DNA from 2 places in the Rothia sp. HMSC072B04 genome. Region 1 is predicted to be linked to the other one. Evidence: riboswitches for the same ligand, from Rfam matches in the RefSeq annotation. Region 1 holds a riboswitch; the other holds the start of a gene.
What was found. A riboswitch is a leader RNA that binds a small molecule or an ion and turns the genes downstream of it on or off. The one in region 1 is predicted to bind S-adenosylmethionine.

Region 1 (4,944 bases):
GCGCACGAAGTTCGGGTACACGCCAATCTTCTCCAGCTCTTCAGCGGAAAGCTGGGAGTGGGTGGTCGAGGCGGGGTGAATCACGAGCGAGCGCACATCACCGATGTTCGCCACGTTGGAGTGCAGCTTCAGTGCATCCACGAAGTCGCGGGTCTGCTCCAGGGTTGCACCCTTGAGGGTGAAGCCGAGCACCGCGCCGGGGCCCTTGGGCAGGTACTTCTGTGCACGCTCGTACCAGGGGGAGGATTCCACGCCAGCCCAAATGACCTTGTCGACCTGCGGGTTTGCTTCGAGCCAGCGGGCGACCTTGGTGGCGTTCTCAATGTGGCGTTCGATGCGCAGGGAGAGGGTCTCCAGGCCGATGCCGATGTTGAAGGCGTTGGTCGGGGAGATAGCAGCACCGGTGTCGCGCAGCAGCGAAACGCGTGCCTTCAGGATGTAGGAGAGGTTCGCGCCGAATGCGGAGTCCTTGCCCAGGTCGCGTGCGTAGACCAGGCCGTGGTAGCCGGGTGCGGGCTGGTTGAACTTGGGGAACTTCTCGGGGTCTGCACCGTAGTCGAAGTTACCGGAGTCAACAATCACGCCGCCGATGGAGGTGCCGTGACCGCCCAGGTACTTGGTGGCGGAGTGGACGACCACGTCCGCGCCGTGCTCGATGGGGCGCAGCAGGTAGGGGGTGGGCACGGTGTTGTCCACGATCAGGGGTACGCCGTTTTCGTGCGCAATTGCGGCAATGGGCTCAATGTCGAGCACGTCGTTGCGGGGGTTGGGCACGGACTCGCCGTAGAAGAGCTTGGTGTTGGGGCGGACTGCGGCGCGCCATGCATCCAGGTCGTCCGGGTCCTCAACGAAGGTGGTTTCGATACCGAGGTCGGCGAGGGTGTACTTGAGCAGGTTGTAGGTGCCGCCGTACACGGAGGGCGATGCGACCACGTGGTCGCCGGCGCCGGCAATGTTCAGGATTGCGTAGGTGATAGCTGCCTGACCGGATGCCAGCAGCAGCGCGCCAACGCCGCCTTCCAGGGAGGCGATACGGTTTTCGATAGCTTCCTGGGTGGGGTTGTTGAGGCGAGTGTAAATGGGGCCCAGCTCGGCGAGGGCGAAACGGTTCGCTGCCTGCTCGGCGCTGTCAAAGACGAAGGAAGTGGTCTGGTAGATGGGTAGTGCCCGAGCTCCCGTTGCGGCATCCGGCGCCTGACCTGCGTGAATCTGGCGGGTTTCGAACTTCCAACCTGCGGGGTTGGCGGGAGTCGGGACGGTAGTGTTGTTGCTCATGCGTGGCTCCTAATGGGGATTCTTAGGGGGCCGCATGCCGACGGTACAGGAATCGTCGTCGAATAATCCTGTCACGATTGATGTACCGTTTTCGGTCACATCGGTCCCGCGCTTGCGTCACGCTTGTGCGTGCCGCCTGGTCTTCACCCAGGGCACCCCACCGCGGAGGAGGGTTGCCGGCCAGCTAGCTGGGGCTTGTCGCTGGCGCTCTTGACCTGTATTCAGGGTGTCACAGGGCACGGGGCGGGGTCAAGGGTTTTGTGGGTAGACGGCACTTTAAGACATTTCATTGCAAAGATGACGTTTTTTAACGTCTGTCATAAAACGTGAGCGACGGTGCCGGGGCAATCCGAGGGCGAGGCAATCGAGATGCGGAGGCGGACACCCACCATCCACACAGTAACCCCCATCACTTTTATCTACGGCTTTTCGGTACACTGAAATGACACATACACTCACGCAGGGTACAACTCGCTACGCCGTTTATCCTGCTCAGCATCCCTCCGGTATAGGGGCCAGAGGGTCATACCCGAAGGTTACCTACCATGTCTCTTGTTCTTGATGCGGCGCAGCTCAGCCGCGTCTTTGGCAAAGGTGAAAACGCTTTTACCGCCGTCGACCGTGTGTCACTTCGCGTCAGTTCCGGTGAGATTCATGCCCTCCTCGGCCCCAACGGTGCGGGCAAAACGACGACCGTGCAGATGTGCTCGACCCTGCTCACCCCCACCGGCGGTAGCCTCACCGTGAACGGTATTGACGCTATCGCCGACCCGCAGCGGGCGCGCCGTCACGTGGGTCTCGCACTGGGCGGGGAGAACGGCTTCTACCCGCGCGCTAGTGCCCGCGACAATCTGCTGTTCTTCGCCGATGTTGCGGGGGTTTCCGGGCGGACCCGACGACACGAGGTGGAGCATGCCCTAGCCCGTGTGGAACTCACCGATGCGGCAACGCGGCCTGTCCAGGAGTTTTCCCGCGGCATGAAGCAGCGCCTACATATTGCCCGCGCCCTGCTCGGCTCCCCCGCTCTGCTCCTGCTGGATGAGCCGACCAACGGGCTCGACCCCGATATCGCCCTGACCGTGCGTGCCCTCATCAGATCTCTGGCAAATGAAGGTACCGCCATTCTGCTGACGAGCCACCTGCTGGGCGAGATTGAGGACCTGGCGCACACCATCACCGTTTTGGGTGCCGGTTCCGTTGCTGTGAGCGGCAACCTCGAGGACGTTGCCGCGCACGCCGGCATTGCCGCCACGACTGTGGTTCAGGTCGAGGCCACCGCCACCGAGGGGCTTGATACGCTCCGCGGATTCCTCCACGATAAGGCGGCGGTGCTGTTTGCCCCGCGCGGTTCCGGCTGGGAACTCACCCTCTACTGGCACGGCGAGCGCACCACGTTCGAGGCGGGTGAGGCTCACCGCATCCTCACGGAGGGGCTTGCCACCGCGAACATTGGGGCACGGACCGAACCGTACACGCGACCGGCAACTCTGGAAGAGGCATACCTGGCGATGGCGGAGGGGCTCAAGCGATGAACGCTCAGACGCAGCATCCAGCAGAATCTCAACGACCGCGCGACCTGCAGCACCTGCTACACGACGTACAGCAGGAGTGCGCCCGCCAACTGCGACTCATGGGCTTTAGCCTGCGCCAGTTCCTGACGGTCCCCTACTTCATTCAGCTGCTCATCAGTACGGTACTCGGCTCGGTCATCCTTCAGGCGCTCGCCGTGCATGCGGCGGCGCAGAGCTCCGCGGGTCACTCCGTTGACCCGACCCTCGCGTGGACCCGCGCGGGCATTGTGGGCATGTGGTCGGTCTGCATCGTGTCTGCGGGCATCATCAATTTCGAGCGTTTCCGTGGGACCCTCGTGTACCTGTGTTCGGGGTCGATTTCTCCGGTGCGGGTGCTGGCGGCTATCGTTTCGAGCGCATCCATTGTGGGTATGGCGGCTTTGCCCCTGTCGTGGCTCATCTGGGCTCTTGTGACGCTTAACCCGCAGGTCACGGACTTTTCAGCACTCTGGCCGCGCTACGTTCTGGGCGTTCCCCTGCTGTGGCTTGCGTGCCTGTCGGTAACGTTCATGATTGCGGTGTTCTTCGTGGCCACACCGAACGCTATCGCCTACGAGGAGCTGTTGCTCGTGCCGGTTTTTATTCTTTCCGGGGTTCTCTTCACGACCATTGAAGCGCCCGCCTGGCTAGATGCTGTAGGCACGCTCATTCCCCTGCAGGCGCCGGTTCATCTCCTACTTGGGCGTACCACCATCACTACCCCGGCGGATGCGCTCCTGCCCGTGGCACAGACCCTGGTCGTGAGCTTCATCTGGGCGTTGTGTGCTTTCCTCTTTGCCCGGAAGGCTCTTGCCTCCGCCCGCCGTCGCGGCACCCTGGGGGCGATGTAGCGTGCGTATTCTCTCTTCTGCCGCTCTGCCTAGCGTGGCGCGTCGGGCTCTGTCGACCGCCTCTATTGGCTGGTCATCTTCTATTACCTTCGCAACCCTCGGAACGGCTGTCACGACCCTGGTTCTCGTACCCGGTCTTAACGTGCTTTTCACAGTGCTTCTGGGCGCTGATCTTGCCGCAAACGATACTGTACGCATCGGCTGCGCGTCTGCTCTGATTGCCACCCTCAGCTCCGTGGCAGCCGGTATTGTTGCGCGCGTTGCCACAGACCGGTGGATTGGCGTCTTCGAGTACGTGTGTACGGCTCGCCCGGTGGATGCTGGCTACTGGCTCGGTGCGGCGGCGGTACCCGCGTTGCTGGCATCCGTGACGGGTCTGAGCAATGTGGGCATCGTGTGGTTACTGTCCCTCACGGCACCCTCTACCGGGGCGGCTTCGGGGCTTCTGATTGGAGCCATTGCGCTGATGCCGGTTGCGGTTCTGGGCGGGGTCTGCCTGGGCATTTTTGCCGCCGGGCTCGGTCTGTACCTGTCGGATCCGTACACGGGGTCGAATTTTCTGTCGATTATTCTGCCAGTGAGCGCGGGCGTGATTGTGCCGGTGAGTACCTACCCCGGTTGGCTTGCATGGCTGTGTTCCTGGGTTCCGGGGTCCCGGCTGGTGCAGGTTTTAGATGCCTCTAGCGGTATCGCGAACGGCACCGCGCCGGAGCTTTTCGCGCTCCTGGCGACGGACGCGGCACTGGCGGTGCTCTACGCCGCAGTGGGGTTGGGGCTGACTTTGCTTGCCGCCCGCCGCATCCGTGCCGGCGCCCGCGCCTCGCTGTTGTAGACGGTGAACCCTGAAAAAGAACGAACCTTGTAATCACCCGCTATCCGGGCGCCGCAACCAAGAAAGACTATTCCTGTGACCATTGCTCCCGCTTCATACACCTTAGAGACCCTAGGGTTCGACCCTTCCTGGCAGGGTTCAGCAATCCGCGCCGCGTTCACCCTCGGCGGTACCCTCGAAAACTTTACCCTCGCCCGTGTCAGCGCCGTGCACCGCACCCGCTACGAGCTACTGACCTACGAGCGGGGTGAGCTCATTAAGCTTTCCGCTCCGCTGCGTCCGGTTGAGAACGACTACGGCGAAGAAGAGTACCCCGTCGTCGGCGACTGGGTACTCACCCAGCCCATCCCTGGAACCGGTAGCGATAGCCAGCCCGCGGAGCACAAACCCCTCGCGATACTGCCCCGGCGAAGCTACCTCACCCGACCCAGCGCCA
Region 2 (4,944 bases), on a different contig from region 1:
ACCAAACCAACATTTGCCAACATGTTGTATTTACTCTCAGAAGAAGCACCCTTATACGTTATGCTCCCCTGGGCAATTGGTGTAATTCCAAGAATTGCATTTATTAGCGTTGTTTTTCCCGCGCCCGAGGCACCAACTACTGCAATCATTTGATTATTCATCAGCTCAAGATTAATATCTTTAAGCGCAAAAGACGACGAGCCCTCATACTGAACGGATACATCTTTGCATATAATTTTTGAAATATTTTCATGGTTAGGGTTAGAAGTTTTTATCTCAGAAACATGGTCGTAAGTATCAGAGTCGCATACCCTTCGGAATTGCTGAACAGATAATGCTCCATTAATAATCTGACCAAATGAATATCCCACCTCTTGGGTCGCATCAACACAGGCAATGATTCCAATCAGCGATCCGGCCACATACGATATATTGGCGCCTGAATCCACAAGGAAGTACAGGGACGCAAAAAGTAAGACAGAGCAGAGTAGCCCTGCAACTATGGAGATGATTCCTCTAACACTTTCAAGGCTCAATTCCCTACCGGCCGCCCGGCGTCGCCAGGACGCTACGCGTTGCGAGAAAAATCGGGAGGCTCTCATGAGGTGAAGTTCTTGGGCTCGACTCTGAGCCATCAGATTGTCTAGATAGTAGTTCTCTACCCGATAGTCCTCGTACATTAGGGTGTATATAGCGTAATCACGTTTAGCGAGGATTACCATTGCAATAGATAGGGGTAGTGAACACAGTGCCGCAAAAATTGCTGCCACAATGCTGACGTTCGCGATATTAAGACAGAGAAGTAACACCATTGCGAAGGCACTCACCAGTGTCATAACTGACATGGTGTGAACCTGCAATTCCTGTTTCGATATTGCCTCTCTAGCAGCACGTATATCTTCCTGTGATTTTGTGCTACCTATATCAGATAACGGAAATGTAGATAACCTGTTATTTAACATGCAGTGAACCCGATAGTTCACCTTTGATTTGAGGATGAGCATGTTACTTATGACCCAGCGTTTAGCAATGATATTAATTCCGACAACAAGGGCAAGAGCAACGATATAAATCCAGGCCGCGCCACCATTTGAACCGCTCAAGGCTGATACTGTATTACCAATCAGCAGGGACTGACTCAAGGGAATGCAGGCAATGACGGCTAGCGATAGGGCGACGCTCACCAGGGTCGCGGGACAGGTTTTCCATGCTAGGCGGAAGGACCAGAGTATAGAAGAAAATAGCTTTTTCATTCTCACCACGCTCACAAAGTCATACTGAACTCATCTTTGAGCCCTACAACTCCTCGATGAGCGACATTGAAACACTACCCGTGCCTCATTAGTTACCCTACTCCTCATTGAAATATAAAACACACATATTTGCGCGTGTCCAAGAATATTAAGCAGATATATCTGTGATATTTTCAGGCATCCAGGGGTCAACCGACAGCCCTACCCGCAACGCCCCCAGCCGCCCTTCGTCATAGTCAGTCATATTAAGTTCATATTTCTCCCCAATGTCATGTCCAGAAATATTAGGACATCAACCGCCGCATCCCTTGCACACCCTCGGAGGCAGTGGGTAGAGTGAAAGCGTTATCTATCAAGAGCGACCGAGAGATCTGGCTCGTAGACGTCGCAGCAACCTCGCCAGTATCCCCCACCGTCACGGTGCAGGGTACGGACAAGGTGCTCCCGCCAGAACCGATAGAGAAGAATACCCTTCGGCACCCCTTGATGATGTGCACCCGCAAACCGGTACAGCGCATCCTGCAGAAGAATTCACGCACCCTCCCGGTGCGTATCTATCGGGTGAACACGAAGGAAGGTTATGACGACAGTTCACCCGGCTCTTTCTTTTGAGCTGTTCCCACCCCGCTCACACGCAAGCTGCGAGTCGCTACTCCACACCATTGCGGAGCTTGAGGGCACCAACCCCGACTACGTGTCGGTCACCTACGCCGGTGACGCGAAGCGCCGCCAGAAGACCTTGGCGCTGCTCGACCACCTGGTGCATGAAACCTCCCTCACCCCGCTGGCTCACCTGATTTGTGCAGGCCACTCGGTGCATGAGCTGGAGCGTGCGGTCCGCCTGATTCTGGGTCTGGGCGTGCGCGGTTTCCTGGCTCTTCGCGGTGATATTCAGGAAGGTCAGGTTTCTGAACTTCCTTTCGCCCGCTACCTGGTGGAGCTGATTCGCCGCGTGGAGCGTGAAGATTTCGCTCACCTGGCTGCTGGCAAGGTGTCGATCGGTGTGGCGGCGTACCCGCAGAAGCACCCCGAGTCGGCATCCCTGCTGCAGGATATTGAGATTCTGCTGTCCAAGCAGCGTGCCGGCGCGGATTTCGCGATTACTCAGGTGTTCTTTGAGGATGAGCGCTACAGCGCCCTGGTCGATTCGGCGCACCTGGCAGGTGTGGATATTCCGATTATTCCGGGCATCATGCCGGTAACCTCGCTGAAGCGGTTGCAGAATCTCTGCCAGATGGCGGGCATGGAAGTCCCGACGGACCTCGCCTACGCCCTAGAGACGGCGACCAGCAACGCAGAGTTGCACCGCATCGGTGTTGAGTACGCGTTGAACCAGTGCCGCACCGTGATGGACGCGGGCGCGCCGGGTCTGCACTTCTTCACCTTCAACGAGCATGCGGCGGTTCTGGACGTTCTGGATCAGCTGGATTTGCCGCGGTACAGTAACCGTTTCTCTCAGTCGCTGAGCGAACTGGAATACGTCTAAACACCCCCCGCCTCAACCCATAACGCTCCTTGTCGGATGCGTTTCCATTTTCTCCCCCACAAATATTCCGGGAGTTGTTGAGTCCTCCGTTTCACCACCCACAGTCGGGTGGTAAAACGCCGGAACCGACTCCCACATCTATCCCCAGTAAAGGAATAACTATTATGTCGAACACCGCATTCCCCGCCGCAACCATTGTTGGCTACCCCCGCGTGGGCCGCTTCCGTGAGCTGAAGAAGGCTCAGGAGGCTTTCTGGAAGGGCAAGGCAACCCTGCAGGAGCTGCAGGACACCGCCGCTGACGTGCAGCGCACCTACTTCGAGCGCGTGACCGCTGCGGGTCTGAAGGCTGACAACTACTCGATTCCGGCAACCTTCTCCTACTACGACCAGGTGCTTGATGTGGTTCGCCTGTTCACCCTGGTTCCCGAGCGTCTGGCTGAGGCTAAGGATGCACGCGGCCTGCTGGATCTGCCCGGCTACTTCGCACTGGCGCGCGGTACCGAGACCCTGCCTCCTCTGGAGATGACTAAGTGGTTCGACACCAACTACCACTACCTGGTGCCTGAGATTGGTGCCGGTACCGAGATTAAGCTGAACCTTGAGGCTATTGACGAGCAGCTTGAGGTTGCAAAGCAGGCTGGCGTGAAGGTTCGCCCGCAGATTGTTGGCCCGCTGACCCTGCTGCTGGGCGCTAAGGCTGAGCAGGGTTCCGCTGAGGACTTCTCCCCCGTTGACCGTCTGGATGAGTTCGTTGCCGCTTACGCTCAGGTGCTGGAGCAGCTGGCTGAGCGCGGTGTTGAGTGGGTTCAGCTGGATGAGCCGGGCCTGACCGTGGACCGTGCCGACAACGCGAAGGTTGCCGAGCTGGCCGAGCGCACCTACCGCGCCCTGGCTGCCGGCGAGAAGCGCCCGCAGATTCTGGTGACCAGCCCCTACGGTTCCCTGCGTGAGAACCTGCCGGCACTGCTGGGTACCGGTATTGAGGCGCTGCACCTTGACCTGGTGCACGGTGTGTACTCGAAGGCTGAGCTTGAGTCCGTTTCTGCTGCTGGTGTGCACCTGGTTGCCGGTGTTGTGAACGGCCGTAACGTGTGGCGTGCTGATGTTCGTGCCGCACTGAAGACTCTGGAGGCGCTGCCCGGCGCATCCGAGGGTGCCGTGTCTGTGGCTTCCTCGACCTCCCTGCAGCACGTGCCGCACGACCTGGCTCTGGAAGACCCCGCCGAGGTTCCCGTGGACGGCCTGGCATTCGCTGACCAGAAGGTTGCCGAGATTGCTCTGCTGGCTCGTGGCCTGGCTGAGGGTGAGGCTGCTGTTGAGCCGGAGCTGAAGGCTGCTGACGAGGCGCTGGCTCGCTTCGCCGCTGACCCGCGCAAGCACAACGACGAGATTCGTGCCCGCGCCGCAGCTGTGACTCCCGAGGACTTTGACCGCCCGACTATTGACGTTCGCCGCGCGGCTCAGGCTGACCTGAACCTGCCGAAGCTGCCGACCACCACCATCGGCTCCTTCCCCCAGACCGCTGAGATTCGCCGCCGCCGTGCGGAGGCTCGTGCGGGCAAGATTTCCGCTGAGGAGCTGAACGGCTTCCTGCGTGACGAGATTGCTTCGGTCATCAAGTTGCAGGAGGAGCTGGGCCTGGACGTGCTGGTTCACGGTGAGGCCGAGCGTAACGACATGGTTCAGTACTTCGCTGAGAACTTCGACGGCTTCGCAACCACCCGCCACGGCTGGGTTCAGTCCTACGGTTCGCGTTGCACCCGCCCCTCGATCCTGTTCGGTGACGTGAAGCGTCACGGTGAGGGCCTGCGCGGTGAGGCGTTCACCGTTCCGTGGAGCTCCCACGCACAGTCGCTGAGCGACAAGCCGGTCAAGGGCATGCTCACCGGCCCGGTGACGATTCTGGCGTGGTCCTTCGTGCGTGACGACCAGCCGCGCCGCGAGACCGCTAACCAGGTGGCTCTGGCTCTTGCCGACGAGATTGCCGACCTGGAGCAGGCGGGCATCCGCATCATTCAGGTGGACGAGCCGGCTCTGCGTGAGCTGCTGCCCCTGCGCCGCGATGAGCAGCCGCAGTACCTGGACTGGTCGGTGAACTCCTTCCGCCTGGCAACCAGCGCGGTGAAGGATTCCACTCAGATTCACACCCACCTGTGCTACTCGGAGTTCAACGAGATTATCGACTCGATTAACGCTCTGAACG

Region 2: another riboswitch for S-adenosylmethionine. It lies ahead of HMPREF2928_RS00080 (methylenetetrahydrofolate reductase); the one in region 1 lies ahead of HMPREF2928_RS02930 (bifunctional o-acetylhomoserine/o-acetylserine sulfhydrylase).

The regions. Positions count from the first base shown of each region.
Region 1 is NZ_KV813797.1:3,405-8,348, reverse strand. Features, by position in the region: gene HMPREF2928_RS02930 (bifunctional o-acetylhomoserine/o-acetylserine sulfhydrylase) at 1-1,275, opposite strand, end outside; SAM riboswitch class IV at 1,379-1,491, opposite strand; gene HMPREF2928_RS02925 (ABC transporter ATP-binding protein) at 1,821-2,807, shown strand; gene HMPREF2928_RS02920 (ABC transporter permease) at 2,804-3,676, shown strand; gene HMPREF2928_RS02915 (ABC transporter) at 3,678-4,508, shown strand; gene rsgA (ribosome small subunit-dependent GTPase A) at 4,584-4,944, shown strand, end outside.
Region 2 is NZ_KV813783.1:12-4,955, forward strand. Features, by position in the region: partial or broken gene HMPREF2928_RS00075 (ATP-binding cassette domain-containing protein) at 1-1,253, opposite strand, end outside; SAM riboswitch class I at 1,600-1,716, shown strand; gene HMPREF2928_RS00080 (methylenetetrahydrofolate reductase) at 1,834-2,739, shown strand; gene metE (5-methyltetrahydropteroyltriglutamate--homocysteine S-methyltransferase) at 2,904-4,944, shown strand, end outside.